DNA from 2 places in the Photobacterium sanguinicancri genome. Region 1 is predicted to be linked to the other one. Evidence: riboswitches for the same ligand, from Rfam matches in the RefSeq annotation. Region 1 holds a riboswitch; the other holds the start of a gene.
What was found. A riboswitch is a leader RNA that binds a small molecule or an ion and turns the genes downstream of it on or off. The one in region 1 is predicted to bind cyclic di-GMP.

Region 1 (15,730 bases):
CAGTCAAAGCTTAAAAGCCTTTACGCCTTGGCAAAGTGAATTACCCGCACACATCCAGATAGTGATCCAACAAATAAGGCTGCCAAGAACACTATTATGTATTGCGATTGGTGCCATTCTCGCTTTATGTGGTGCTGTTATGCAGGGGCTATTTCGAAATCCGTTGGCCGATCCTGGCATCATTGGGGTTTCAGGTGGTGCGAGTTTAGGTGCTGCACTGGCTATTGTTCTTTTTGGTTCTTTAGCATCATCTTTCCCGATCCTATTAACATTAGGTACTGTGCCTATCATGGCGTTTCTTGGTGGCGCAGTAAGTACTTGGTTGGTATATACACTGGGGACAGATAAAAACGGAACATCCGTTACTATCATGCTACTCGCTGGGGTGGCTATCGGAGCACTTTCTGGCGCAGCTTTAGGCTTAATGAATTACTTTGCCGATGACCAAGCTCTACGTGATTTATCACTGTGGACAATGGGATCACTCGCGGGTGCTACATGGCCAGGTATCGCACTCGCCTTCTCAACATTCGGTATTCTTATGTGGGTGTTTGATCGCAAGGCCAACGCTCTAAATGCCTTTCTACTTGGCGAAGCTGAAGCAAAACACATGGGTGTGAATGTCCAAGCATTAAAACGCAGCCTAATTTTGTTGTGTGCTGCTGGTGTGGGAGTGTGCGTATCGCTAACAGGCGTGATTGGCTTTATTGGTCTTATTATTCCACATTTAGGCCGTATGCTTACCGGGCCTAACCATAAAAGCTTACTGCCATTATCAGCCTTGCTTGGCGCATTAATTTTGCTGATTGCAGATATGATCGCCCGTGTTATTGCGGCTCCCGCTGAATTGCCCGTAGGGATCATTACCGCCATCTTAGGTGCCCCCTTCTTTATTCTGTTACTTATTAAACAAAAAGGTCGCTTATCATGATGGTTGATGCTCATATATCTGATCAATGGCAGTCGACCCACCATGATAGCGTTGCGATCGCAGCTAAAGGGTTAAACCTCAGCCTTGGTGGTAAAATCTTACTTGATGATTTTAATCTCGAGATTAGGCATGGTGAGGTGACCGCATTACTTGGACCTAACGGCGCAGGCAAAAGTACACTACTCAAAGTACTGTGTGGCGAGTTGGATGCAGGAGGTGATATCCGCATTCATAATAAGAACCAAGCTAAGTGGCCAGCTAAAGCGTTAGCCCGATATTTAGCCGTTTTACCTCAACACAGTAGTTTAAGCTTTGCATTTACCGCACAAGAAGTAGTCGAACTCGGTGCTTTACCACTCGATCTTCCCCGCGCGGATGCAACGGCGACAGCAGCTGAAATGATGGAAAAGACCGATGTCACAACACTCGCCGACAGGTTATATCCCTCTTTATCTGGCGGAGAAAAGCAAAGAGTTCATTTTGCGCGAATTCTGACACAACTGAGTGAAGCAAATGAAAATGCGATTCTAATGCTTGATGAACCCACATCGGCTCTTGATTTGGCTCATCAGCATAAGACGTTACAATTAGCGCAGAACATGGCTAAAGCTGGCGCTGCCGTTATCGTTGTATTGCATGATCTAAACCTAGCGGCACAATATGCCAATCGCTTGATTATTGTGAATAATGGCAAAATACAAGCAGATGGCGATGCGTGGCACGCACTCGAACCGAGTAACATTGAACGAGTCTACGGTTGGCCAGTCACTATGACAGAGCATCCGGTGCACAAACACCCCGTGATTTTGTAGCACTTTACTTGCGTATTTATTACATTACCCATGCGAATGCATACTAACGCATCAAAAATCACCATAGTTACATTATTATTGTTGATGTCTATCAAGTATTACCATCTTGATAAACAGAAACGTTGCACTGTGCGCTACACTCAGTAAAATGTGAACGCAAGCGATTAACAATGTAACGCTACCCTAATCTATAAAAGCCGCTCATCCTAGAGAAGCGGCTTTTCACTTTTATGGAAGGTCTAAAGCGACACATGCACTCAACGTAAAAAGAGTAGGCGTGTTGGATGGCTTAGCTAGACCCTCTTTATTGCAATTATTAGAAGAATAACTATGGCAACGATTAAAGATGTTGCACGTATGGCTGGTGTTTCAACGACAACAGTCTCTCACGTGATAAACAAAACACGCTTCGTAGCAGAAGCAACACAGAAGAAAGTGTTGGCTGCCGTCGATGAACTGAACTATGCGCCAAGTGCTGTTGCTCGCAGCCTGAAATGTAATACTACTCGCACTATCGGTATGTTAGTAACGAAATCGACTAACCCGTTCTTTGCTGAAGTTGTACATGGCGTAGAAGAATACTGTTACAAAGAAGGCTATACCTTAATTCTATGTAACACCGAAGGTAACCTCTCTAAGCAACGTGATTACTTGCGCATGCTGGCTGAAAAGCGTGTAGATGGCTTGATGGTTATGTGTTCAGATCTCGACCAGCGTTTATTAGATCTATTAGAACGCCAAAGTGATCTACCTATGGTTGTGATGGACTGGGGCCCAGAAAGCCCACACACAGATAAAATCCAAGATAACGCAGCAGTCGGTGGTTATGTCGCGATCAAGCACTTTATCGAAAATGGCCACACTAAGATTGGCTGTCTATCTGGCCACAATGAAAAATCAACCTGTCGTGAACGCTTGAAAGGCTTCCAAAAAGCGATGGGTGAAGCTGATCTAGATATTAATGAAGATTGGATCATTGAAGGTGACTTCGAGTGTGAGACTGCCGTACAAGCAGCTGAACAGTTTATTGCAATGAAAGAGCGCCCTACTGCTATCTTCTGTTTTAACGACATTATGGCAATGGCGATGATCAGTACTTTCGTTCAACATGGAATTCGAGTGCCTGAAGATATCTCAATCATTGGTTACGATAATATCGAGCTAGCACCTTTCTTCTCGCCACCTTTGACAACAATCCACCAGCCTAAACGCCGCTTAGGTAAAACAGCGATTGAAATCTTGATGGAACGCGTAAAAGATAAAAAACATGAGACCCGTGTTTTTGAAATGTCACCGGCACTCGTTGTCCGTAAGTCAGTTCATAAGCTCAATTAATTATTCTTATTGCGCATAAAAAAACAAAAAACCGACAATATTAAACGTCGGTTTTTTTATAAATTCACATCGCTTAAAATTCGATTTTTTCACACAAACACTTAATCTATAACAATAAGTTTACTTATAAAATTGAAATAGTTCTCTTCAATTTACTGCTCATTTCATTTCACACCTGAATATTCTCTCTCTCTTAATAGTAATAATTGAAGCAACATCACACTTTGACCCCCGTAAGTTAAACGATTTTCTGCTATTTACGATATGCTTATTCAGTCACGAACAAGGCAAACCATTTGAAAGAATGGGACGCAAAGCTTCCGGCCTAACAGAGTGTTATTTGGGTAACATTTAACACTTTTAAGGTAGCGGGGTTACCGATGGATTTAACGCAAAACCTGCTTCAGGATTTGACATGCTTTTGACATATATTAAGTGTGCTTTGCTAATCTAAACTCCTCGCTTATATGTTAGGTGACTCCCAGATTTATTTCACCGAGAAGTCGCATGGATAAACCAATACTTAAAGACACCCTAAAATTATTCGACTGCTTTGACAGTGTTAAATCACGGTCCATGTTTGGCGGTTTTGGCATTTTTTCAGGTGAAACGATGTTTGCACTTGTCGTAAAAAATAAGTTACACCTTCGTGCCAATGCTAAAAATATTGAGCAGTTTAAAAAAGCTGACTTAACCCCTTATGTTTATGAAAAACGCGGTTTTCCCGTTGTGACTAAGCATTTTGCAATACCTGATACCTGGTGGAATACTCCAGAGATGATCATTGAACACGCACGCGGTTCTTTAGACGGTGCAAATAACGACAAAGAAACAAAAAGTAAAGTTGGGCCTTCACGTATCAAAGATTTACCCAATTTACGGTTAGCGAATGAACGTATGCTGAAAAAAGTAGGTATTGATACTGTCGACAAGCTTGTAGAAGTTGGCGCTATTGATGCTTATAAAGCACTACTCGATACACATGATAATAATCTCAACATCGAGTTGCTTTGGGCTTTAGAAGGCGCGATCAGCGGCAGACATTGGTCGGTGATCAGTGAAACAAGACGCGGAGAGTTGTTAGGTTTATTACCTTAAGCCATTCGGTCAAAAACAACACTTTTTACAATATAAAAAACGGGGCTTTGGCCTCGTTTTTTATAGCTCCAGCCTCCTGAATGTCAGGATTACGTCAAAGATTGACTCTTCTCACAAATACTGTTCACAAAAGCATCAGTTAACTTTTAATCTTACCTTAAATAAGTAAAATACTGGCTAGCAGCAGAACAACCAACGTCAAAAAATTGTTTTTAACTACTTATGGCAACTGTTGCATGAAGGTAGCGCCACTTTAATGACGCTTCATAACCTTCGCCATAACCAACGTGCAGTCTCTTTATAGATTGCAAAAAGTGAGGCAAGTATGCTCTGTTCAAAGCCTTTTCCTGGGCAAACAGACCACATATTCAAAGACAAATTTAACAAATGGCCAAAGTTATTCCGTGCCTTTGTTCTTCTTAGCCTACTCCCTCCAGCTTTAGTCATGCTACTAGTCTCTCAGCAACTGGCTCCACTTAATGCACTCATTGATACAGTTACCCTGACATGCGGCTTTAATATCATGCTGATTGTATGGGGCGTATTACTCAAAGTTCGCGCTCGTAAATACTGGTATCGAAACTATCACATTGGCAAAACACTGGTCCTTGCATGCCTGCCTTTCATCGCATCAGCTTATATCGCTTTGTCTGATATTCCGGATAACCGTGTTGTGCAACAAGAACGTAGCCAAGCTGTAGAAGTAGCCATTAACTAAAAAGCTGCTCAAATTACAGACACTCAGCGGCTATTTTCAGTTTTTCTCTAATTAATTGAAATATTTGCGTCCTTCGTTGGGTCTCCTTTATTACCTTGGTATAGCATTGGTGCTATATCATGTGTTCATAAGGAAACGACGCAGTGCGCCTCGCGAAAAAAAACAAATACTCCATCTTTGTCCGCCCATTACTTTGGCTACAGAAGCGTAATTTCGGCGCAGAACTGAACCCTTCTTTGCTGTGGGGACGCCGTCCACCACTCTTTTGGTTAGTCGCAGGATTTTTTGGCTACCTTGATCGCCGCCACTCTCCACTTTCACCTGTTACGCGCTCTCTTGTTTGTGTCCGTGTTTCACAGCTTAATGATTGTGAGTTTTGCGTCGATGCCAATGGAATGCGCCTAGCAGAGCGTTGTGATTCTGTTGAAAAGATCAAAGCCCTCTCCCAGTGGCAACAAAACATCACCTTATTCACCGATGAAGAAATAGCGGTGCTGCATTATGTTGAAGCCATGACTATTACAGGGCAAAAAGTAACAGAAACGATGCTAGCTGATCTGCAACAGTGGTTTGATGAAGATAGCCTCGTTGAACTTACTGCACTGATCGCTTTTCAAAATCTATCAGCTAAGTTTAATACCGCGCTAGATGTGCCTGCGCAAGGCTTTTGCTCCATCCCTATCACATCTGCACTGAACGATAACAACTCGGCCGATAAACAGGACGCGTCATCGGCTACACAACCTCCACCATCAAGTAAATCGTAGGAGTTATCTCATGGATAAAAAGAAACTACTGCTCATTACCATAATTGCCACGCTTATTGGAAGTTGGTTCCTGTTTGATTTAGGCCAGTACTTCACATTAGAGCAAGCGAAGGCGCAGCAAGTCGCATTGCAAGATACGATAGCAGCACGTCCCTTCTTCGCGAGTATCGTGTACTTTTCGATTTATATTGTTGTAACGGCACTCTCTTTACCGGGCGCGGCAATCATGACTCTACTGGGTGCGGCATTATTTGGTTTTTGGTGGAGCCTGATTTTAATCTCGTTTGCGAGCACCATTGGTGCGACACTCGCTTTCCTATTTAGCCGTTATATTCTTCGCGACTGGGTACAAGCTAAATTCGGGCATCGTCTTGCGCCTATCAATGCAGGCATTAAAAAAGACGGTCCTTTTTATCTATTCACACTGCGATTAATCCCAGTGTTCCCGTTCTTTCTGGTGAACCTACTAATGGGGTTAACACCGCTATCAACCAAACGCTTTTACTTAGTCAGCCAAATAGGGATGCTGGCAGGTACGGCTGTTTATATCAACGCGGGTACCCAACTTGGCGAAATAGATTCACTCAGTGGCATTATTTCAGCCCCTGTGCTTATTTCTCTCGCGCTATTAGGGGTTTTTCCACTGGTCGCGAAATTTGTTATGGGCATTATCGAGCAGCGCCGCGTATATGCTGACTGGACACCGCCTGAAAAATTCGACCAAAACATGGTCGTGATTGGAGCGGGTGCGGGTGGCTTAGTCAGTGCCTATATTGCTGCAGCAGTAAAAGCAAAAGTAACGTTAATTGAACGTCATAAAATGGGTGGCGATTGCTTAAATACAGGCTGTGTACCCTCAAAGGCTGTTATTCGTGCGGCACATGCAATGTCTGAAATTACCCGAGCAAAAGAATTCGGCATTACTACGGGCGATGTGAAAGTCGATTTTAAACAAGTCATGACGCGCGTTCATACTGTCATCGACAAAATTGAGCCACATGACTCTGTTGAACGTTATTCGTCGTTAGGTGTGAACTGCGTATCTGGTGAAGCGCGTATCTTGTCGCCATGGGAAGTAGAAGTAAACGGTGAGCGCATTACCACCCGAAACATCGTGATTGCGACGGGTGCTCGCCCACTGGTTCCTAATATTCCGGGTCTACAAGATGTTAACTACCTTACCTCAGACACTATTTGGCAGCTAAAAGAACAACCCAAGAAACTCCTTGTTCTGGGTGGCGGGCCGATTGGCTGTGAACTCGCACAAAGCTTCCAACGATTAGGCAGCCAAGTTACCTTGGTCGAAATGGTTGACCAACTGCTTATCCGCGAAGATGCTGATGCCGCAGAGTTAGTGCATAGCAAATTACAAAGTGACGGCGTCGAGGTCAAACTAAACCACAAAGCCTTACGCTTTGAATCTATCGAGCAGGATGATGGCTCTCGCATCCAACGTGCTTACCTTGAGCACCAAGGGCAGACTGTCACCACTGACTTTGACTATGTCATGCTCGCGCTTGGGCGTGTTGCTAACGTACAAGGTTTTGGCTTAGAAGAACTCGGCATTACCACAAGCGAGCGCGGCACAGTAGAAGTGAACGACTACCTGCAAACAAAATACCGCAATATCTTTGCTGTTGGCGACGTTGCAGGGCCTTTTCAACTGACTCACGCTGCTGCGCATCAAGCATGGTTTGCGGCGGTAAATGGCCTGTTTGGGCAATTTAAAAAATTCAAAGCCGATTATTCGGTACTGCCCGCAGCCACCTACACATCACCAGAGGTTGCTCGTGTGGGGATCAATGAAAAAGAAGCCAAAGCGCAAGGCATTCAATACCAAGTCATTACTTACGGTATTGATGATTTAGATAGAGCGATCACAGACGGTGAAGATTATGGCTTTGTCAAAGTCATCACACCCAAGGGCAAAGACACTATCTTAGGCGCAACAATTGTTGGGAGTAATGCTGGTGAAATGTTAGCTGAATTCACCCTAGCAATGCGTCACAACTTGGGGTTAAACAAGATCTTAGGTACAGTTCACCCTTATCCAACCATGAGCGAAGCCACAAAATACGCAGCGGGACAATGGAAGCAGGCTAATGCCCCTAAAATGCTGTTAAACTGGGTCGAGAAATACCACGAATGGATGCGCCAAGGTAAAAAGCAGCCTGTCGCAAATCAAGCAGCCGAGCCGCTAAAAGAAAATAAGGATATGTAATGCAACGCTCACCTTCTTTCAAGCGCCTGTACTCAGGCGCAATGACACTACTGACCGCCTTAACCATAGCGGCAAGTGCAAGTACAGCCTATGCGGAAGCACCTTCAATGGCAACCGAACAAGATTGGCAGCAAGTACTTCAACAAGCCAAAGGTGAAACGGTTTACTTTAATGCGTGGGGCGGTAGCCAAGAAATCAACGAATATCTACGTTGGGCTTCTCGCGAACTACAGTCGCGTTACAACGTCACGCTAAAGCAGGTGAAAGTTGCTGACATTGCAGAAACCACGCAGCGTTTACTTGCAGAAAAAACCGCAGGGAAAAATAACGATGGCAGCGTTGATCTGGTGTGGATCAACGGCGAAAACTTCCGCTCGATGAAACACAGTAATCTTTTATATGGGCCATTTGTATCTTCATTACCTAATTGGGCGTTGGTCGATAAACGCTTGCCTGTTGATGTTGATTTCACCGAACCGACTGAAGGGTTAGAAGCCCCTTGGGGAGTGGGACAGTTAGTCTATATTCATGACACCAAGCAATTAAATAACCCGCCTAAGAACTTCTCTGAGTTATTGAGCCTAGCTAAAGCCTACCCCGGTCAGATTAGTTATCCTCAACCTCCAGAATTCCATGGCTCGAGCTTCCTGAAAGCGGCTTTGATTGCATTAACTAATCAGCCTGAACGTTTAGCCACGGCGATTGATGCGACTCAACAAACTGAATTGTTCCAGCAAATCACATCGCCACTGTGGGCGTACTTGGATCAGCTTCACCCTGTTGCATGGAAACAAGGCAAACAATTCCCATCAGGGAGTCCGCAAACCATTCAGCTATTGGATGATCGTCAATTGTTGATGGCGATTACCTTTAACCCTAATGCCGCCAATGCAGCTATAGAAAATGGAAAACTACCTGAAACCGCACAAGCTTATGCGTTTGATCAGGGGGCTCTCTCCAATATCCATTTCCTTGCTATTCCATGGAATGCTACAGCGAAAGCTGGTGCAAAAGTTGCAATCAACTTCTTGCTAAGCCCTGAAGCACAAATGCGTAAAGCGGACACCCGTATTTGGGGTGACCCATCAGTGCTTAAAGAAGAGGCCTTACCAGCAGGTGAACGTGGGTTTGCACTGTTCAAACCAATATCTGAACCACATCCAAGCTGGCAAATCGCATTAGAGCAAGAATGGCAAAAACGTTACGGCCACTAGCGCCTACGCGTTAAGGCTTTGCTCAGCAAAGACTCCGACTTTACCACCGCGCTTATGGTTCGTATCTATGACCATAAGCGCAAATAGACAAGAAATGGACAGTTAGACTAGATGTTGATCCACGTGTTGTTTTTAAGTGCCATCTTACTGTGCATCTTACCGCTTCTTCCGGGCATGGCAGGGATATTACTTCCGGCTTTCTCTTGGCTACCTGTCGCTGGAGCTAATCAGTTTATAGGGCTTGATGCCGTTAATCTGAGCGGATTTCATCAAGTGCTTTCGTGGCCGGGTGTATCACAATCCATTCAGTTATCACTCTTTACGGGTATCACCAGTAGCCTAATTGCTTTGGCGCTCACCTTCTTTATTCTTCAAGCTAATTGGCACAAACAAAGCTGGCAGAGAATTGAGCGCATGCTCTCGCCTATGCTAGCGATGCCTCATGTTGCTTTTGCGATTGGCTTTGCCTTTCTTTTCTCGCCGACAGGTTGGATTTACCGAGTAATCGAAGGGCTTGGTTTCACAACTCATAACGCACCATCGTTAACTCAAGATCCCTATGGCATCGGTCTAACCCTAGCGTTAGCAATAAAAGAGACCCCATTTTTGGTGCTGATGAGCGTCTCGGTATTAAAGCAACTCAATATTGACCGACTGTATGCTTCAGCATCTGGGCTTGGCTATAACCGTGCCGATATTTGGCTGAAAGTTATTTTGCCGCAATGGCTACCCAAAATGCGCTTACCGTTTTATGCCGTATTAGCGTTTGGGTTATCTGTCGTCGATGTAGCACTTATTATTGGTCCTACCCGTCCACCCACATTTTCGGTCTTAATTTGGCAATGGTTTAATGAACCCGATCTTTCTTTACTTCCACGTGCAGCCGCAGGGGCATTATGTCTATTAATACTTGCCTTGATCACTTTGGCTACTGCACGTTTTGGGGAATGGTTAGTATTACAATACTGGCGTCGATGGCAAATTAGTGGGGCGAAAGTTCGCCAATTGATAGGTAACACGGGTTATTTACCTTTAGTGATTATTCCACTGTGCATTATTCCAATTCTAATTATGTGGTCTTTTGCTCAACGCTGGCGATTCCCCGATATGTTGCCAAGCCGTTTGAGTGATCGCTTCTGGCTGCAAGAGCTACCAACACTGTGGGAATTATCATTCAATAGCCTTGTACTGGCTGTCATCAGTACTGCTATTGCCCTTATATTAACCATTGGCTGTCTAGAATACAGAGACAGACACCAACGCAGCATCCCGTTTTGGCTTATTGCGATCCCTATGGTAATCCCGCAATTATCATTACTTTTTGGCTTACAAGTCACCACGCACTTTATTCCAGGACAGCATTATTGGTTATGGGTTTGCTGGAGCCATATCCTCTTTGTGTTTCCCTATCTCTATTTAGCGTTAGATGGCCCATGGCGTAGTTTTGATGTTCGTTTGTATCAATCAGCCCGTAGCCTTGGCTGCACACACTGGCAAGCATGGTGGAAAGTGAAGCGGGTTTTACTTCAGCCCAGCCTTTGGATTGCCGTTGCAATCGGCTTAAGTGTCAGCCTTACTCAATATCTGCCTACGCAAATGTTAGGTGCCGGTCGCGTAACAACAATAACAACGGAAGCCGTTGCGCTTGCTAGCGGGCAAGATCGACGAGTAAGTGCAATATACGGTATTTTGCAGGGTTTATTGCCTTTCATTTTCTTTTCGCTAGCCCTTTTTGCTAGCAACCATAGTGGTGTTCGCCCACAATCAAACACGAAACGGAGTACAAGCACGGATGAGTTTATCTGTGGAAAACCTAACTATAAGTAACACTTTCGCATCGGCAGATTCAGCCGTATTAGTTAACGCATTAAGCTTTAGTATTGATAAAGGTGAGATTCTGACAATTATGGGCCCAAGTGGCTGTGGAAAATCGACACTATTAAGTGCAATTGCTGGCCATTTAGTCTCCGCATTTTCTTTGTCCGGTGATATCACCCTTAATAACAGCAGTATTCTTGATCTTGAACCTAACGAACGCCGAGTTGGTATTCTTTTTCAAGATGACCTTCTTTTCCCGCACCTGACTGTTTGGGAAAACTTGGCGTTTGGTTTGCCCCAAAATATTCGATACTCAACACGAAAAGCACGGGCATTTGCCACCTTAGTTGATATTGATTTAGTTGAACTTGCCGAGAAGATGCCATCAGAAATTTCTGGTGGTCAACGTGCACGCATCAGCCTAATGCGTACCCTACTTTCAGAGCCTCAGGCCCTGCTACTGGACGAACCTTTCAGTAAACTTGATAAAGCGCTACGAGAGACATTTCGCGCCTTCGTTTTTCAACAAATACAGCGAAGTAACATACCCGCAGTAATGGTCAGTCATGATGTGGATGACATCCCGTACGGTGGTGCTGTTCTTGAATGGCCATGGACTCAAGGAGTAACGCATGCTTGATCAATACGCCATTAAAATTATTCGCTGGCCATTAAAAACCTTATCCGCTTTGCCTGATAAACTCGGTATTACCGCAAACCAAGTAACCGTTACAGGCTTTGTTATTGGCTTATGTGCATTACCTGCCTTAGCGTTTCAGCAATACACCTTGGCTTTGTGCTTTATTGTTATTAATCGACTTTTTGATGGTTTAGATGGCGCAATCGCTCGCCGCCAAGGTATTACCGACTGCGGCGGATTTCTGGACATTACACTCGATTTTCTATTTTATTCCATGGTGCCATTTGGTTTTGTTATCGCAAACCCAGAAGCCAACGCCATCGCTGGTGCATTCTTGATTTTTTCATTTATTGGTACAGGTTCCAGTTTTCTTGCTTTTGCCATCATGGCGAGTAAACGTAATATTGAGAGCCCAGTATATAAACAAAAGTCGCTTTACTACATCGGTGGATTAACCGAAGGGACAGAAACCATTGGTTGCTTCGTCCTGTTTTGTTTACTGCCTCAGCACTTTGCTCTCATTGCTTGGATTTTTGGCACTTTGTGTTGGATAACAACCACCACACGTATTTGGGCTGGTTACCAAACATTAAAATAAAACCATTCGTTTCATATGCTCATTTAAAGGTGGCGCATTCGCCACCTTAACTCTATATTTTGGTCAATCATCGCATCCATTCTTGATGCAACTGCTCACTATCACCTAAATATTGTAAAAGCCAATCGACTGCTGGGTTTTTACTCTCTTTATTCCATGCCAAACAACATGGGCTATCAAACGGTTTTTTTTCTAACTGACACTCAACCAACTCCCCTTGTTCAATCCGAGGGATCGCCATGTGCGTTGGTACAACAGAGATCCCTAAGCCAGATTTAATACACTGTAAGGCACTATGCCAATTAGGCACCATAATACGGCGCTGATTATCAACCAACCAGGTCGTACGTTTAGGTAAGGTACGCGCTGTATCTTCAAGGCAAACTGCTGGGTATTGCGCTAAGTCTTTATCCCCTAAAGGCGCTTGGACATTCACCAACGGATGATTAGGCGCAACGACAAATTTCCACGTCAGTATACCCATGTCACGATAATCAAAATTGCCACCAACAGGAATAGCGGCTGTTGCGCCAATGGCTATATCCGCACGCCCATCAGCCAAGGCATCCCAGACGCCGTTAAATACCTCCATGGTTAAGTGCAGTTCCACATCAGGAAACGCTTTATAAAAATCCCGAACCAAGGTATTTACGCGACTTTCACGCACCACAGTATCCAACGCAACTGAAACATTTTGCGACCAACCATTTGCTACACGCTGTGTTTGCAAACGAATGCTATCCATCTGTTTTAATAGATCCCTCGCCTGCTCAACAAAATAATGCCCAGCAGGGGTTAATTCTACCTTACGGTGTAACCTAACAAATAATTCGACAGCTAATCGCTCTTCTATTAACCGAACGGTATAACTGATCGCACTCGGTACTTTATGCATCTCTTCCGCTGCGGCAGAAAAGCTTCCTCTACGCGCAACCACATCAATAACTTGCAGATCATTGTACGAAAACATATCAAATCAATTTTTTTGAAAGCAATAGTGAAATATTAACGTTTCACAGCTGTAACTACCAGATTTATCATAGCGGCAATAAAATAATGAAACTCGGTCAATTAACATGAATAAACAACCTTCTAATCTTACTTTAGTGTGGTTTGCTTGCTTAAGCATGCTAGGTTTCCTAGCAACAGATATGTACCTACCTGCTTTTGAAGTAATCCGAACTGATTTCGAGACTTCTCAATCGCTTATCGGTCTTACTTTAAGTGTTTTCCTACTAGGTATGGCACTAGGTCAATTGGTTTACGGACCACTTTCTGATCGCATTGGTCGTATTAAAGTTCTTCTTGGTGGCATGACGCTATTCAGTATTGCTTCTGCCCTTTGTGCGATGGCGCCAAACGTTGAAATACTTCTATTTACTCGTTTCCTACAAGCTTTAGGTGCATGTAGTGCAACTGTAATCTGGCAAGCAGTGGTTATTGACCGTTACGAAGGCAAAGTATCTGAGCGTGTTTTTGCGACCATCATGCCTTTAGTTGCGCTATCACCTGCACTTGCGCCGCTAGCAGGTGCACTCCTTGAGCACCAACTAGGCTGGCGTAGCATTTTCATTGCACTGGTTGCTTTTGGTGCAGTATTAGCAGTTATGACGCTTAAAGAAACAGAAAGTGCTCCTGTTGATAAAAAACAAGAGAAAGTGCTGGTTCAATTGAAACGAGATTACCAACAAATCTTAAGTTCAAAAAAATTCGTTGGTAACATGGTTATCTTTGCTGCCTGTTCTGCTGCGTTTTTCGCTTACTTAACAGGTTCACCGTTTGTTATGTCAGCAATGGGTTATTCCGGCGCAGATATCGGTTTAAGCTATGCACCACAAACTGTGGGCTTCATCATTGGTGGCTACGGTTGCCGTGCTCTGCTAGCGCGTTTTGAAGGTAATCAAATTCTACCTTGGTTGGTTAAGCTATTCTTCGCAAGTGTGCTTGTGATGTTCTTAATCTCTACCAACACTGAACCGACAACAATCTGGCCTATCCTGATTCCATTCTGCTTCTTAGCCGTTGCCAATGGTGCGATTTATCCAATCGTTGTTAGCCAAGCATTAGAAGACTTCAAAAACTGTAGCGCAACTGCGGCTGGTCTTTTGAACTTCCTACAAACTATGATTTGTTTTGCAGCAAGCGGTATCGTGTCTGCATTCGCTATGCACGGCCTATTAACCGTAACAACGGCTATGTTTGTCGCGGGCTTCCTTTCAATCATTGGCTTTGCCATTGTTGTTAAAGCGCGTCGCCAAACAGTACTTAATGAGCAAACTGCATAACGTTAAGTTTCTGGCATAACAATCCAATAAGGCTACCTTCGGGTGGCCTTTTTTATCTTCGTCATAACCTCGTTAGAACCCTCTGCTCTAAACTCTTTTCTTACTTTTAAATATAACTTCACTTCGTTATTTACCTTCTCGTGCACGACTTCTTTATTCACTCTCTACCTATCAAGTAATTAAACTCAAACAGGTTAAAATCAAGCTCAGTCGCCTCTAGGGTTCTACAGGCTATTTTCCTCACTTTTCTCTGACCTATCTAGTCCCCCATCAATTAGCATTCAGTACCTTTACCTATAAAAAGCACAAAAAACAAACAAAAATGCAACAAAATGGATTTTTTATACATTTTTCTTGCATAATAATTCCACATAAGTAGTATAACCAACAAGTGATGATTAATTCAGTATTTAAGCATGAGTATTCAAGTTAGCAACATCGATAAACATTACGGCGATACGCAAGTGTTGCATGATGTCAGTTTCAGCTGCGACGCTGGTGACACGCTTGTTTTACTAGGCCCAAGTGGCGCAGGTAAAAGCTCGTTACTGCGAGTGCTGAATTTACTAGAAACAGCAACAATCGGCGAGATGACTGTCGCAGGCTGCCAATTCAATTTCAGCAACACAATTGAAGAAAAAGCCAGCTCCGCACTACGCAAAAAAGTCGGCATGGTATTTCAGCAATATAATTTGTGGCCGCATATGACAGTGCTGCAAAACCTAATTGAAGCACCAATTAAAGTTGCAAAAATAGGTAAAGAGCAAGCTAAACAACAGGCTCTAGAAATCTTAACCATGTTACAACTTGCTGATAAAGCAGATAATTGGCCACTACAGCTTTCGGGTGGCCAGCAACAACGTGTGGCTATTGCCCGTGCACTTATGATGAAACCCGATGTTTTATTATTTGATGAACCAACGGCAGCACTAGACCCAGAGATCACCAACCAAGTAGTCAATATTATAAAGACACTCAGCCAAACGGGTATTACACAAGTTATCGTTACGCATGAAGTCGACTTTGCGAAAAAAGTCGCCAGCCACGTGCTTTACCTTGAGCAAGGCAAGATTGTTGAGTACGGCACTCATCAGGTATTTACCACGCCTGAGACGCCAGAGTTTACTGCGTATTTATCACATTAGTTCCCGTAAAAAGACATGTATACCCAATGCTGTTACTCACACTTATTGGCATAACAAAGTGAATAACGAAGCAAAATGAATAATAAAGCCTGCCAGTTTATTCAAAATAAGGGCAGGCTTACGCTAACACACGGAGTTTTATCATGAA
Region 2 (15,730 bases), 370 kb from region 1:
GCGCTTTCAACAGCATTCGTATCCAGAGCTTCAAAAATACGATTACGAATATCTAAATATAGTGACTTTGCAGCACTCATGTTTATCTCAATCTATAAAGTAACGCGATAAATTCAATCAAGGTTTAAATCTATTTTTTTGTCAATGCCGCTTTCAAAGGGGACAATAATTGCTTTAAAGGATTACGTTTGACTTCTATTGAGCGTCCTAACACTAAACCTGAAAGACTCAGTAATTTATTAGAGAAGTTTCCATTCAAATCAATGAAGCGCTTACCCGCCAATAAGGTTGAAGGAATAGTACGATCGTGGGCAATTTCAACATCAACAGGACGAGCGAGTTCTTTCTCGATTTCGTTCTTATAAAGAACACCATCACGGAAGGTGCGATGTTGATTCAATACCAATAAGCTGCGTGGTGTCTTAAGTGACATACGTGATGCCATATCTAAGTTATGCAATGTCCGTTTCGCTGAACGTACAGAGGAAACCGTGGGGTCCGCGATAACAACAACCGTATCAAAACTTTCACAGAAAAATTTATAATCTAATGGGAAAGGTATAGAAGATGAAAAATCTTCAACGATTAAATTGAATCGGCGAAGCAGTAAAGATGTCACCGCATCACTCTCTTTCAAGCAATCCTGAACGGGCGTTTTCTCCCCATCAATCGCAAGAACCGATAAGCCATCGTTAACCTTAAGCAACAAAGATTGCGCTGAATCTTCATCTAGCTGAGTCAACTGAACCGATGACTTGCTCATGTCAATTTTAGGGTAGTCATTCATGCCAAGCAGTACATCTAAATTACTGTCGGTATAATTGTGATCGACCAACATGACACGACTTTGGGTCTCTTTTCGTAAAAATCGTGCTAACTCACAGCTTAATAATGACGTTCCAACACCACCTTTAGAACCGACTACAGCAATACGCTTTGCTTTACGTTCTTTACCTAACCCCTTACCACCATGGTGATTGCGTACCACATGGCGCATAAAGTCACTTAATTCACTTTTAACGACAGGCCAGAATACATAGTAAAAACCCATTTCTTTCAACGAGCGAATGGTTGAGATTGCATCTTCTTTGCCAATAACAATGACTGAAGCAGTATTAGGAATCTGTGGCGCAAGCTCAGCCATACGAGCGACGACATCATCACAATCCGTGAGTTCGATCAAAACCATATCGACACGTAACTGATTCACCGCAAAGAATTCGTTCCATGTTGCTACCTTCATTTGGCGTAAATCAGGCACGCCTAATGCGTCGAAGCTGAACACTTCCTTCACAAGATCACGGCAATGTTCTGATTGATAAAACAGAACACTCCCTAAACCTAAAGATTCCTCAGCCGTCTGGGTCGATTTGAGCGCTTCAGTAAGATCTAACATTATTGGCTTTCTCGTTGTTCAATAGTCATTTCAGATTCAACAGGCATTAAAGTGGATGGTGTCGCTAACTGCTTACTACGCGCACGCTCCGTAAAACACCCATCTTGTTGATCCCAAATATTATATTGCCCTAATGCTTCACATGGAGGAATAATAACTTCAGTTCGATTAGCACTAATGAACAAATCTTCATCTGAACGCGGTTTATGTTCGAACTTATAATCAATCCACTGTTGGTATTTACCTAAATTACGTTTTAATTTCCCTTGAATTCGCTTGCCTACTGTAGTGTTGGCTGTAACAACAATTTTCTCGGCATGCTGTTCAAACTGCTGAACAATAAAATCATGCGCCCGCAGGTATATTTTTTCTTGGGCTGCTTTTTTCTGGGTTTTTGCTGCCAATTGTAGCTCAGCTGTCATTGGAACCAGTACAGCTTCAGAACCAATAACCGCAGGGCCCTGGCTACAGCCTACCAATAGCAATGATGACGCTATAACCGCGGCAAAAAACGCATGGCTAAATACTTTTTTTCTTATCATTTTTCAAATCCACCGTTCGATAGCAATTCATAGGTCACACCATGCTTTGGCTTGGAAGTTAACCCTAATAAACGATTTAGAGTGCTAGTACGTTGCATATGAGGCATTTGAATGTCAGATTGATGCTGTGCTTTCACACGGTTAACTGTCGCGACAATGATTAACTCACGTTTAGTTCGCTCCGTGGTGGTATTGCGAAATAAGCTACCAATGATCGGGATATCACCCGCACCAGGTAATTTAGAAATACCTTCTACATCATCAGAACTTAATAGCCCTGCCAGCACAAAACTTTCACCGTCTTTGATCTCAATAGTTGTTTCAGCTTTACGAGTTCGAAGCGCAGGAAAAGAATCACCATGGATTTGATATGCTTTATCTAAGCTACTAACTTCAGGGCTTAATTTTAAACGGATACGGCCACTTTCTAAGGTTTTTGCAGCAAAAGCTAACTTAATACCGTAACTTTTATAAGCGACTGTGGTTCCATTATTACTGGTCGTAACGACAGGCAATTCACCACCAACCAGAAAACTTGCTGACTCACCAGAAATTACAGAAAGGTTGGGTTCAGCCAGCATTTGGCCTACTGATTCATCATTAATCGCCGTCAGAATTGTTTGTAATTCACCAAACTTAAAGTCTTTAAATAGGAATTTGCCTTGGTCACCAAGCATATCACTCCACTTAAAGCCCAATTCTTCGTTTAATTGGCGGCTGACTTCTGCAATAGAAAGTTTAACGTTAATTTGGTCTGCAGTAGCAATTTTCAGTTTATCGACAAGGCCTTTATACTCTACTCGCTTATTAAAATAAGCTTTAACCTCACCGTCATCATCATCACCACTCGAGATATCATTGCCAACAGTGACATCTTCTTCTAGCTTTAATAACTCACCAATAAGCTTAATAACCTCTTGGTGTTGAGTTTGATTGATAATTTCACCACGAACCAGCACCTGTTCATCGATCGACTCAACGCTAACATTAAGATCTGGGTAATGCATTTTTAGCTGACGGTTAACGAGGCTAACATCACGAACCACATTGACTTTTCGATCGTAGATTTTATTATTTTCTTTATCGAACACCATAATGCGAGTATCACCACGACCTCGGCCAAAAACAATAAATTTGTTGGCATCAAGGATTTGGTAGTCCGCAATATCAGGTGAAGCAATAAAAATAGTGCCTATCTCTTGCTTAGTTGTCACACTGGTTGCATCACCAAAAGCCACCGTAATACTTGCGGCCGAAATAGAGAATGACAGCGAAATAAACAATAAACTGACAGCAGTACGAATTAAAGTGTTCATTAAAACCCTTGATTTAGCCACGTCGCGCACCTCGCATCTCTACAATCCCTTGGTAACCCGGAAGAATATCCTTAGTTTGAGCATTAGGAATCTGTGAATTTGATTTTGATTTATAAATTTCTAATGCAGAAAGGCGGCGAGCTAAGGTCATTTTACTAATGAAGCGATGTGGAATTTCTAATACCAGTGTTACGAAAGTGCTCGCATCATCTGCACCATAGTTAACCAATTCTTGGTCATCATAAGTTTTACCTTGAACAGCTAATACACGCACGCGGTTCAGCAAAGGTTTCACATCGATATTGGCCGCACGAGGGGATTCGACTCGATCACTTGATGACATATTTTGCTGTAAAGAGGTTAACGCGAGGATATCGATATAGTCACCAGCCTGTACGCCCGCGGCGATAATATGACGCTGTTCTACCGCAAGTGGGAAAGGTGTCATTCCTGGATTAATAATGGTATCGATATATTCAGGGTTGTCAGGCATAATAAGGTCTTCTTGCGTTAACATCTGACCTTGTTTGATATTGTGGCGAAACACTGCTCCCTGATTATAGGGCAAATCCAACAACGCAAAATCAGCATTTTTCTCAAGACGTTGCTCTGACGTTAATAAACCCGTTGAAAAGTTCTGACCTTTTGTTATTTCTGATGTTGCTAGCCAAACTTTTACTTTTTTAATAATAGGCCCTTGTTGTTGTACAACAACTGGCACATCAGGTTTTACTAACTCAGTAAATACCCCATACAAACCAACACCTAATGCTAATAAAGCAAAAAGGTAGGTAATTCTTTGTTTCATAGCCCGGCCTTCCCAAATACTAAGCAGCCAATATTGAAGACACTCACACTGGCTATTGCAATTCCATATGGCACACCACGAGCTTTTAGTTCAGCGTAACCCGCAGTGATATATGCCCACCCAAGTTGAATAACGACAACAACGCCACCAACTAGTAAAAACTCAATTAAATTTGTTAACGCCAAAGGGAAATTAAAGCAAAGAGAATAGCCCATCAAAAGTTTAATGTCGCCAGCACCAAAAATTTTAAATCGAAATAAACCTAAACCGATAACAAATGTAACTAAAGAAACAAGCAAACCTTGCCATATAGGAAATGCACCCAATAACAAAGATAATACTAAACAAACCGTAAAATTCAGTAACACCCAAGCATTACTAATTTTACGTTCTTTAACATCAGAAATAATAATATTGACCGCAATTGCGGCCAATATTGAAAGCAATAATAACATCACAGAAATTAGCTACCAGCGCCACTGATTTTGCCTGCAATAGAATCAAACGCACCTTTAAGAGAACCTAGGAATGTTCCTGACTTACTAGAGCTGCCCATAATAGCAGTTAGGCCAACCGCCATAGCAACACCTAGCATTGCGTATTCAATTGCAGTAATACCGTCTTCATTTTTCAAAAAATCTGTCATTAACTTTTTCATTTTTCACTCCATTTTAAATGCTGTATTTTTATATAAAATCATTATCTAACTATCACTTATAATAATGATTTTATATTTATATGCAAGCATTTACCGACAAAACACAACCAAAACAAACCAATCAAAATCAATAGCTTACAAAAAAAGAGTCAAAATAATGACAAAATAATGACAAAATACCCAGCTAGAAATAATGTTTACACTGTTAATTCAACTATGTAACTAGCGTCTATCGTTCTATATTATAAGATGTAGTACTACTCAATAATTCCATGATGACATCTTTTAATTTACTGAGATCGTTTACCGTATAAATATGCTTACCAAAGCATGTGTTATAAGAATTACCGTGAGGTGTAAACTTGAGCCCGATTACAAACATTTCAAAATTTATTGCTTCACCATTCTTATTGATTTTCATTTTTTCCCGAATGGTAGTACAAAGTCCTTCGTTCACTAACTTTTTAAAACTATCATTATTTTCATCACCATCTGATAAAACAAAAATAAATCTATTTTTATTGATGGCATTATAAAACTGGCTTGGTGCGGCTAACAGCGCTTGGTACATATCTGTACCACCACCAACTCTCATTGGTTTAATTGTATTATTAAATCCATCAATATCATCTTGTTTTGACATAGTTACGCGATCAATAACATGATGTGCAGGGTTTCTTGATTTAACAGAGCAAAGCCAATCTGTACGAAAATTATTTTGTCCCATTTTCATAGGTGTCATAAGTTTTAGATTGTTTGAATCTAGCTGAATCTCCGATGCCGTTCTTTGATAATCTATATGATTGAAATAACCACCATAATTAGTCGTATTATAATCAAGGTTCGTAATCGTATAGTAACTACTATTTTTTGCCCATGATATATATTTCTCCATCACATTTATCTCATCTGATGAATATAATCGTTCTAGCTGGTTATACCATTTAGTTCTGTTCTTTCTACTTAGTCCTGCAACATATGAAAAGTCCTGCTCAAAGCGAGGGCGATTATAACTTGAATTTTTTGGAGGCAATAAAAGAGAAGAACAAAAGTAACTCTGCCCTTTCTTAAATACAACACGTTTTGAAAATGGTACAAAACCAAAGCTTGAATCATTAATATTCTCACCAGGGTGCTTTTGTTTCAATTCTTGAGTACCATCGAAGATAGTCTTAGTAACTTCTTTTATCGCATACTTTAAGTTATCGACTCGCTTATAATCGGACATCGATCCAGAAAAATCAGAAACAAATACTACATCAACTGGCTCAAAGTCTGTTCTTACTCGAGCAGCAGTGGCTTTATTAAATATTTTCTGTTGTTTTTCAAAAGATGGTAAACCATACATAGCCATCCAAGAATTATGTGTTGTTGTACTTGCTAAATTATAATGATGGACAGTTCTAACTACTTGCTGACCAGATACTTCTTTTTTGTACTCTTCTTTTGTTCGAGATACCGTAAACTCTTTCTTCTTATTATCTGGCATCAAGTAGTCAACCCAAGCTGATGCTATCACTTTAGCTTGAGATTCATTAAAACTATCTTCATCACGAATATCATCACTTTCAGAAACAGCAACTGATGCTGCCTCCATTGTATCTCCTAGATGAGCTTTCTCCGTGATATAACGGCTACCTTCTATCGCTAGCGCGCCAGCCCCTAGAATCGCTCCTGCAACAAAGACAAAATAAACAACCGCGGAGCCTTTCTGCTTTCTCTTATCCATCTTATTATCTTCCGACAAAAACTGAAGTTGAACTTAACACTCTATTTTTATTAGATAAGAAGGCAGCCTCATAAAAAGCTGGCACTTTTTTACAAATAGTCACGCGGTATACGTTTAAATCACGCTTACTTCCCTGAGTCATCGTGTTAGGTATTGGCCTACTATCACAAGTCAATGAATTATCACCAGCACTAAGCGAAACTTCAGCCTGACTGCCGCTTTTAAAGCCAATACTCACTCTAATATCTGCATTATTCCCTTGGAGCTTTTTTGCCATCTGTAGCATTTGATCTGCTTGTGACTGATTTATTGTCCAATTTGTATCTCTTGAGTTCGGGCTGTAAAAAGCTTTTCTTTCCTTTAAAACAGACACCAATGAGTATGACGTTCTATTTAATTGGCTCTTTTGAATAACTTGAAAGCCAAGATCAAATATAAAAAACAAAAGCACAGCCATAGCTAATAGAACAAATGAAAGCTCAATACTGAACGTTCCTTTTTGACTAATTTTATTACTCATAGCTCTAGCCTTTTAATTTTTCTCTAAACAATGCTGTATCTTGAATTGCTATAAGTCGTCTTGTTATGGGCATTTCTGCAAACGACGCCTGCAGCATTAAAGGGCGATACGTGTATGTAACTGTATATTCAGCCAGTGTCGCTTTATTCCAATTAGTTGTTTTTTTATTGGCTGCGAAATCGACAGGGCTTAAGTACGCATCAACATTTAATGAATAATCACTAGCACTAGTAAACACATCCCACAAAACACCTGCATTTGTGCTTATAAAGCTATAATACCACTGAGAAAATTGATCTTTACCAATTTGCTTAACTCTAAGGCAATGGGACTTATCACTACTATTGCTTAAAGTATTACAATCAACAAACTCGTATTTTTTATACTCTTCATTTTCTTTCAGCTGAACGCGAGCATCCCTTGCAGCTTCAGCCGTAGCATAATCCAAAACAGCAGCTATGTAAGTCACACGACAGGTTTCAAAAATAAGCATTGTGAACATAAATAGCACAATAAAGCCTAATGCAAACTCAATTGCAAATACGCCTTTTTGGCTGCTTATACTTGGTCTATTCATAATCATTATTATATTTTTATTAGTTATTCTCTGAGATTTCCAGCACCTCAGACTTTATAAGTTTCGCATCTTACATTGATAAAACCGATATGACAATTATTTGACGCGCATATCTACAAATTTATGCTTTTGCTCAATAATCTAGCAAGATTCACGAGAGGTATCATTGAAATATCATCATACTGACGATGAATGGCTCATGTTAAACAGGGATTTAGCTGTAATATTGACAATCAACGCCATCCTATGTGTACAAAATTAACTAAAGGTTTGATGCCTACCTTTCACTACACTACAAAGAGAGCTCTCGTCAAACCTATGCTCTTTTTTAATTTAAGATTATCTTTATATTTTATAAAACATATTACACTTATGGCATCAAACCGCTATTTACTCAATTTATTAAATTGTAAAAACATCAATTTTACTTAAATGGGGCGCTTTTTGGGAGAGGATAGAGATGTGTTTTCTAGTTACCTGACGTTCTCACTACGAATAAACAATTAAAATACATATTTATTCGTTAATTTACTTTGAGTAATAAACGATGGCTAGTTGGCGTAAGGGAAATAGAAGAACAACATATTTTTATGCATAAAAAAGGCAGGTATATTCATACCTGCCTTTTGTTGACTCTGTTTTCTTGCTATACGAAGGTATTACAACGCCGCAGTAAAGATCGCTGAGATTTCTTCGTGTGTAGCTTGTTTAGGGTTAGTAAAACCACAAGCATCTTTTAATGCGTTATCCGCAAGAATTGAGATATCTTCCGCTTTAGCACCAAGCTCGGTTAAGCCAGCAGGAATACCTACATCTTTAGATAGCACTTGAATAGCTTCTAATGCTGCATTAGCACCTTGCTCTGCAGTCATGCCTTCAACATTAACGCCCATCGCTTTTGCTACATCAGAAAGACGCTCTGGACATACTTTTGCGTTATAACGCTGTACGTGAGGAAGCAGTACTGCATTACACACACCGTGCGGTAGATCGTAGAAGCCACCTAGTTGGTGCGCCATTGCATGTACGTAACCTAATGACGCATTGTTGAATGCCATACCAGCCATGAATTGAGCATAAGCCATCTGCTCACGCGCTTCGATATTCTGACCTTCATTAACCGCGGTGCGAAGGTGCGCTTGAATTAATTCAATCGCTTTAATTGCTACCGCATCAGTGATTGGTGTTGCCGCAGTTGAAACATATGCTTCAATCGCGTGAGTTAGTGCATCCATACCTGTTGCTGCTGTTAGTGAAGCCGGTTTTGCAAGCATTAGTTCTGGATCATTTACTGATAATAACGGTGTTGTGTTTTTATCAACAATCGCCATTTTAATATGACGCTCTTCATCTGTAATGATGCAGAATCGTGTCATTTCAGATGCAGTACCAGCCGTTGTATTGATAGCAACTAGCGACATTTGAGGTTTTGCAGATTGGTCAACACCTTCGTAATCACCAATTTTGCCACCGTTAGAAGCAACAAGCGCAATACCTTTAGCACAATCGTGCGGCGAACCACCACCCAGTGAGATTACAAAATCACACTCGTTATCTTTAAGTAGCTTAAGGCCCGCTTCAACATTACCAGTTGTAGGGTTTGGCTGAGTGCCATCAAACACAACAGATTCAACGTCGCGTGCTGTAAGCAAATCTGCGACTTGTTTAACTACACCAATTTGGTTCAAAACTTTATCAGTTACGATAAGCGCTTTTTTAAAGCCGTGTGCTTGAATGGTATCAACAGCCTGAGTTAAACAACCTGCACCCATCAAGTTTACTGCTGGGATAAAAAATGCACTGCTCATTATAATTCTCCATAATTACGAATACTTTTTACGCTAAACGCCGATCTACAGATAAACCACTAGATGTAAAAAGTATCTCGCTTTGCTCTCCGCCTTTATGTAACACCTCACCTATCAATAAGAAATTGATCTTGAGCAAACTATCAATCTTAAGTATCCAAAATAGACGAACAACATGACCGATATCACTATAAACAACTACAAATCAGACAGTTATAATCCACATGGAAAAACATAGCTATTCCCAGGCGAAACAGTAAGGGTTACACCTGACACATTAACCCCCACGAATATCGCTATCCAATGGGGGTTAAGTTAGAAAGAAAAGTTACTGATTAGCGATCAGCGTTTAATCCACGCATCACTCCAATGTGAACCAACACCAGGTTCATAGTGATTAGCTGAAGGCGCATAAATACGACACCAGCCACTTGCGGGGAATGGCTTACATTCATAAATATTGCCATCTTTAGCGAGTACCTTAGTTCCTGCATCGTAACTACCAATACTCGATGGATACTCGTAATCGTAGTCACCACCAGATGATGCTGGTTTAACCGTCACAGTGCGCTCTTCAACAGTTTGAACTGTACCTTTGGTATCTGTTGCTGTGATTTTTAGCTGGAAAGTACCGTCTGCTGTAACAGGAATAGTCAGGCTCAAAGTTGGTGCTTGGCCGCTAAGCTGCCCTTCTGCTTTTCCAACCTCTTGGTTGCTTTGGTTCAACAGCTGCATTGAGATGCTGTAATCCCCTTCCGAACGTACCACAGCAGAAATATCCACGGTGTTGTTTGTATCTAGCTGATATTCAGCAGACAAACCTTCGACCGAAATTGGTGGTGGAGGCAAAATACCGCCCTCACGTACATCTAAAGCATAGTTATAATTGCTGTTGGTCACGTACACTTGGTTTAGGTGCAAATCAGAAGATTCATAGACGATTTCATCATTGGCATTCTTAACGCCAATTTGAGCAAGGGTTGGATATTTAGTATTGATCTGCTGAGCTAATTCGTACGACCACACGTTCAAGTCTGCGTTAGCACCCGTGATAGGTAATTTCTCAAATACGACTTCATTACCTTGTTCTGAGAAAATACGGAACCATACGGCGTCACCAGCATTAGCGACAACACCAGGTTTTACGTACGTGCCTTTACTTGACCACGTTGGCGTAGGCGTAGGCGCATCCCCGTCAAATTTAATGTCACTACAATTATAGAAACCTTCGCCCGCAGGATCATCGCGCTGCCATCGTGTCACTAGTGTTGCATCCCCACTTCGGCCTGCTGGTAAAGTGACATCCATTTGATAATAGTTGGTTCCATCAATGTTCACTTTTTCGATACTGCCAAACTCTTGGACTAGCTCAAGATCATCCCAAGCCAAGCGGCTATGCGCCGCATTATAATTAGTATTAGTGAGGTAAATTTGCCAATGACTTGGGTTATGCGGTGCTGTTGCTAAGTACTTAAGCGTAAACGTCTCACCCGCTTTCATCGGTGTACGTTGCCACTGCATCGAAGGAACACTCATTCCACTTTTTCTAGCGTCACCACCAGAGCAGATTAAACCATCTTTAACGCCGGCTTTTACAGCATCCATATTGTTGTAATCAGATACCAGTGTTGCAAACTCGTTTATTTGTACAAAAGGGTATGTACCTGATTCTTGAAACGCAGCGCGACATGCTTCATTAGCTATGGTCGAGCCATCTTGTGATCCCCAATGCCCACCTTGTTCACTACAAATAACCTGACGAGCTTTGGGATATGTCGCATAGCCATGCGCCTGTGCTAAAGACGGGATAACCGCAATAGCAGCAGTAGCTACGCCTATAGAGAAAGAAAACTGACTTTTCATGTAATAGCTTCCGTATTCATTATTATAAAAGGAAGCCAGCTAATTACCGGATGGTATCGTGCTGTATATACGTTACACGTAAAACAGCAGAATCATCCAAATTCAGATAACCCCGCTACCCTAGCTTTACAATAAAACCGTAGGCCGGAAGTTTTGCGCCAGCCCCTTTCAGAGCTTTTGCCTTTAGCTGACTCCTCCTATGAAAATTCAGTATGGAAAATAAGGCAAAAATGACGTGCTAGATGTGGAATGCTTATCTCAAAATACCATGCACAGAAGCACTTATTCGCTACAATAAGTATGATGTACATACAGGGTTAATTCTTTAAAATCAGAATGATGAAAACCGCGTTAATCTCTATGAATATTGACGGCCAATGGCGGCACCTTGTCTGTCATTTTTCACCTTTGGTCAGTTCAACACTCAACAAAGTCTTTAAATATTTACATGCATAAATAGTCGAGCATCTTTCACGCAGAGAACGATAACATTTACTTTCTCTTTCTTTATAAACCTAACGTTTACCCAGCTCTTAATACTGCCACTCATGCCTAAATAGTGCCGTTCATGCCCATAAACTGCCGCTCATTTTATAGTTTTGACAAGCTATTGGCGTCATCGACGGTTAGGCGTATTACTACATCCAATGCGATTTTGACTATGAACGATTTTGGAGAATGCGGCATGCAATCATCAACAAAGCAACCTAGCCGTCTGTGGACGCTGTTGGGCACTATTATTACCCAATTTGCACTTGGCTCTGTCTATACATGGAGCCTGTTTAATGCGCCTCTTGCGAGCAAACTGGATACCCCCGTCAGCCAAGTAGCTTTTTCATTTGGTATTTTAAGCCTGTCCTTAGCCGTCGCTTCATCACTATCAGGTAAGCTGCAAGAGCGTTTCGGGGTACGTAAAGTTACTATCAGTGCGGGTATTATGCTGGGGCTTAGCCTAATCATTACTTCCTATGCGCCGAACCTAATCGTGTTGTATGTAGTCGCGGGGTTCTTGGTCGGGTTTGCCGATGGTACGGGTTATTTGATGACGCTATCAAACTGCGTGAAGTTTTTCCCTGAACGTAAAGGTGTTGCATCAGCATGTGCTATCGGCGCTTATGGTTTAGGTAGCTTAGGCTTCAAATACATTAACATGTACTTCTTAACCCATTCAGGTGTCGAAATGACATTTAGCGTGTGGGGCATCATTGCAATGTGTTGTGTGGTAGTTGGCGGTATGATGATGCGTGACGCGCCGATCCATCAAGAAGCAAGTAAAACTGAAGCGCAAACCAAGATGGCAGCGCCAATCTCAGAAGACTTCACGCTTGCAGAGGCATTCAGAACACCACAATTTTGGATTCTGTCTCTTATCTTCTTAACGGTTTGTATGTCTGGTCTTTACGTTATTGGCGTAGCAAAAGACATTGGCGAAAACTTTGTTCACCTTAATTCAGCAGCCGCTGCAACTTCTGTTGCTATTATCGCAGTGTGTAACCTGTCTGGTCGTTTGGTTCTTGGCGTGTTGTCAGATAAAATAGCGCGTATTCGTGTTATCAGCATTGCGCTGGTTATTTGCTTGGTCGGTGTTGTGTGCTTACGTTTAGTCACACTAGAACAATCAAGTTTTTACTTGGCGATTGCCTGCATTGCCTTTAGTTTTGGTGGCACAATTACTGTGTACCCATCTTTGGTTAGTGACTTTTTTGGCTTAAATAACCTAACCAAAAATTATGGTTTCATTTATTTAGGCTTTGGTATTGGTAGCTTTTTCGGCTCAGTCATTGCGGCTTTCTTTGGTGGTTTTACAGCAACTTTCTCAGTGATGCTAGCATTGGTGGTCATTTCTATCGTGTTCTCACTCACCGTTAAATTACCGAACAAGACACAACCTCTTCAGCCTGTGATGTGTTAACCACAACTGATTATTAATTTTGCTATCAAGCCCTTATGTTCACTCTAAGGGCTTTTTCCGTTAAAGGGAGTATCTCGCTTGTTCCTTGAACATTTACAGATGTTATTCAATGTGTTGGAACGCGCGGCATTCATGCTGTCAGCATTGTTCTTATTAACACAAGCACGCGTATTCAAAGACATCATGCATAAAGATGAATCAGAGCGGAAGCCGACTGAACTCATCTTTGTCTCTCTTTTATTCATCTTTTTCGCGATTTTCAGTACCTATACCGGAGTGAATGTAGAAGGCTCTTTGGTCAATGTCCGTATTATCTCAATCATTTCAGGCGGTATTATCTTCGGTCCTTGGGTCGGTTTACCCGCAGGGATAATTTCAGGTATTCACCGCTTTCTAATCGACATTGATGGTCCAACATCCATACCTTGCTTAATTACCAGTACCTTCGCTGGGATCTGTGGCACCTTGATATACCATTTTGGTAATAAAAAACATTACATCTGCTGGGGTATTGCGGCTGGGATGTTTTGTGAAGTATTAACCATGGCATTGATATACCTGCTGGCCGATGACAAAAATTTGGCTGCCAGTATTGTTCAAAATATTGGTTTACCTATGGTGCTCGGTTCTGCAAGCATAGGCTTGATCATTAAACGTATCCAAGATGTTCACAACGAACGTGACCGCTTTGCCGCGCAACAAGCAAAACGATCGTTAGATATCGCTAACCAAACGCTGCCTTTATTTAAGAAAAATCATTCTGATAGTTTGGCCCAGATCTGTGACATTATTCGCCGAGAAACTCAAGCCGATGCTGTCTTTATCACTGACCGTGAATTCATCTCAGCCTATGCCAATGGCATAACGCTTGGCCATTATAACGACCACCAAACCGCCTGTGGTCCATTGGTCAAAAAAGTATTAGCCCAAAAGACCTCTGTTGTTGCTAATAATTATGAGTACGAGGATTACCGCTCCGCATTGATTATCCCGCTTCAAGAGGGCGATCATATTACAGGCACGCTGAAAATATGTTTTCGCAAGAAGAACCAAATATCACAACCGCTGATCGAAATGGCTCAGGGTTTATCAGTATTGATATCAACCCAAATAGAAGCATCAAGTGCAGAGCAAACCAGAACAATGCTACAGAAAGCTGAATTCTCTGCATTACAAAGTAAGATTAATCCACACTTCTTATTTAATGCACTGAATGCTATCTCGACCTTAATTCGGATTCAGCCCGATAAGGCACGTTCATTGATCGCCAATTTAGCCGACTTCCTGCGTTATAACTTGGAGCGAGACGAAGACTTTATTGATGTGCATTCAGAATTGCAGCAAGTTCGAGATTATACGGCAATTGAATTAGCGCGTTTTGGTAACAAGCTCACGGTTGATTTTGATATTGATCCTGTTCATATTCAGATCCCTTGCTTGCTTATCCAGCCTTTGGTTGAAAATGCTATTCAACATGGTATCCAACCTTTCAGTCGCCCTGGGCATGTCTTTATAAAAGTTAAGCAGCAAAGCGATCATGTTTTGATCAGTGTTAAAGATACTGGCGCTGGGATCCCACAAACTGTTATTGATAAACTTCATAGTGGCGCTATGGAAAAGAACAAGATCGGTTTAATCAATGTGCATCAACGCGTCAAGCTCATTTATGGTCATGGGCTCGACATCCATAATTTAAAAGATGGGGTTGAAGTTTCTTTTAAGGTTTTGGATCGTCAAACAGAGGCAATATATGTTGAAAGCGGTAATTGTTGAGGATGAGTATTTAGCTCAAGAAGAGCTAAAATACCTTATATCTCAATACAGTAATATCGATGTCGTGGCAGTCTTTGACGATGGCTTAAATGCGTTTAAGTACCTGCAAGGCCATACTGTTGATGTGCTGTTCCTAGACATTAATGTACCTTCTATTGACGGTATGATGCTGGCTAAAAACCTGCACAATACACAAAGCGCCCCAAAGATGGTATTTACCACCGCGTATAAAGAGCATGCTTTGGATGCCTTTGACATAGAAGCCATTGATTATTTATTAAAGCCACTTAACGTTGAGCGTGTCCAGCGCGTACTCGAAAAGCTTGAGCAACAGTCAGTGGTTCACAACCAATCTGAATCTATTCTGGCAAATACGCCAACATCAACGCTGCCGCTTCAACAACAGAACCGTATTTGCATCATTGATATTAAAGATATTCATTACGCAGTCGCAAAAGAAAAAATCACTGAAGTCTATACACAAGACAGTCAGTATATCGCCCCCTACACCATCAGTGAGCTGATGGTGCGATTACCTGAACAGGCTTTTTTCCGTTGTCACCGTTCTTACTGCATAAATCTAAACAAAATTACGCAAATCACTCCAGGAATGAACAGCACCTATGTCGTTAATGTGCAGCACAGTAGTACTGACATTCCCGTTAGCCGAAATAATATTAAACTGTTTAGAACCAAAATGAAGTTATGATTTAAATAGCTACAAACAAATAAGGCATAAACCATAAGTTTATGCCTCACTCCAACCAGAATTAATGCCTGATCATTTACTTTCCCAATCAATATTATGGGTATATTTCACCTTTTCTC

Region 2: another riboswitch for cyclic di-GMP. It lies ahead of OCU87_RS11755 (lytic polysaccharide monooxygenase); the one in region 1 lies ahead of OCU87_RS10190 (TfoX/Sxy family DNA transformation protein).

The regions. Positions count from the first base shown of each region.
Region 1 is NZ_AP024850.1:2,132,283-2,148,012, forward strand. Features, by position in the region: gene OCU87_RS10175 (FecCD family ABC transporter permease) at 1-931, shown strand, start outside; gene OCU87_RS10180 (heme ABC transporter ATP-binding protein) at 928-1,743, shown strand; gene purR (HTH-type transcriptional repressor PurR) at 2,074-3,078, shown strand; cyclic di-GMP riboswitch class I at 3,355-3,460, shown strand; gene OCU87_RS10190 (TfoX/Sxy family DNA transformation protein) at 3,586-4,176, shown strand; gene OCU87_RS10195 (hypothetical protein) at 4,502-4,894, shown strand; gene OCU87_RS10200 (carboxymuconolactone decarboxylase family protein) at 5,038-5,661, shown strand; gene lpdA (dihydrolipoyl dehydrogenase) at 5,672-7,882, shown strand; gene OCU87_RS10210 (ABC transporter substrate-binding protein) at 7,924-9,096, shown strand; gene OCU87_RS10215 (ABC transporter permease) at 9,211-10,923, shown strand; gene OCU87_RS10220 (ATP-binding cassette domain-containing protein) at 10,889-11,554, shown strand; gene OCU87_RS10225 (CDP-alcohol phosphatidyltransferase family protein) at 11,547-12,152, shown strand; gene punR (DNA-binding transcriptional activator PunR) at 12,220-13,122, opposite strand; gene punC (purine nucleoside transporter PunC) at 13,229-14,437, shown strand; gene artP (arginine ABC transporter ATP-binding protein ArtP) at 14,854-15,582, shown strand; gene OCU87_RS10245 (arginine ABC transporter substrate-binding protein) at 15,726-15,730, shown strand, end outside.
Region 2 is NZ_AP024850.1:2,505,521-2,521,250, forward strand. Features, by position in the region: gene OCU87_RS11700 (CpaF family protein) at 1-80, opposite strand, end outside; gene OCU87_RS11705 (AAA family ATPase) at 131-1,396, opposite strand; gene OCU87_RS11710 (hypothetical protein) at 1,396-1,938, opposite strand; gene OCU87_RS11715 (type II and III secretion system protein family protein) at 1,935-3,254, opposite strand; gene cpaB (Flp pilus assembly protein CpaB) at 3,268-4,062, opposite strand; gene OCU87_RS11725 (prepilin peptidase) at 4,059-4,517, opposite strand; gene OCU87_RS11730 (Flp family type IVb pilin) at 4,526-4,720, opposite strand; gene OCU87_RS11735 (pilus assembly protein) at 4,950-6,449, opposite strand; gene tadF (tight adherence pilus pseudopilin TadF) at 6,454-6,969, opposite strand; gene OCU87_RS11745 (TadE/TadG family type IV pilus assembly protein) at 6,974-7,552, opposite strand; gene yiaY (L-threonine dehydrogenase) at 8,206-9,354, opposite strand; gene OCU87_RS11755 (lytic polysaccharide monooxygenase) at 9,697-11,217, opposite strand; cyclic di-GMP riboswitch class I at 11,320-11,409, opposite strand; gene OCU87_RS11760 (L-lactate MFS transporter) at 11,903-13,129, shown strand; gene OCU87_RS11765 (LytS/YhcK type 5TM receptor domain-containing protein) at 13,208-14,902, shown strand; gene OCU87_RS11770 (LytR/AlgR family response regulator transcription factor) at 14,880-15,611, shown strand; gene OCU87_RS11775 (C25 family cysteine peptidase) at 15,684-15,730, opposite strand, start outside.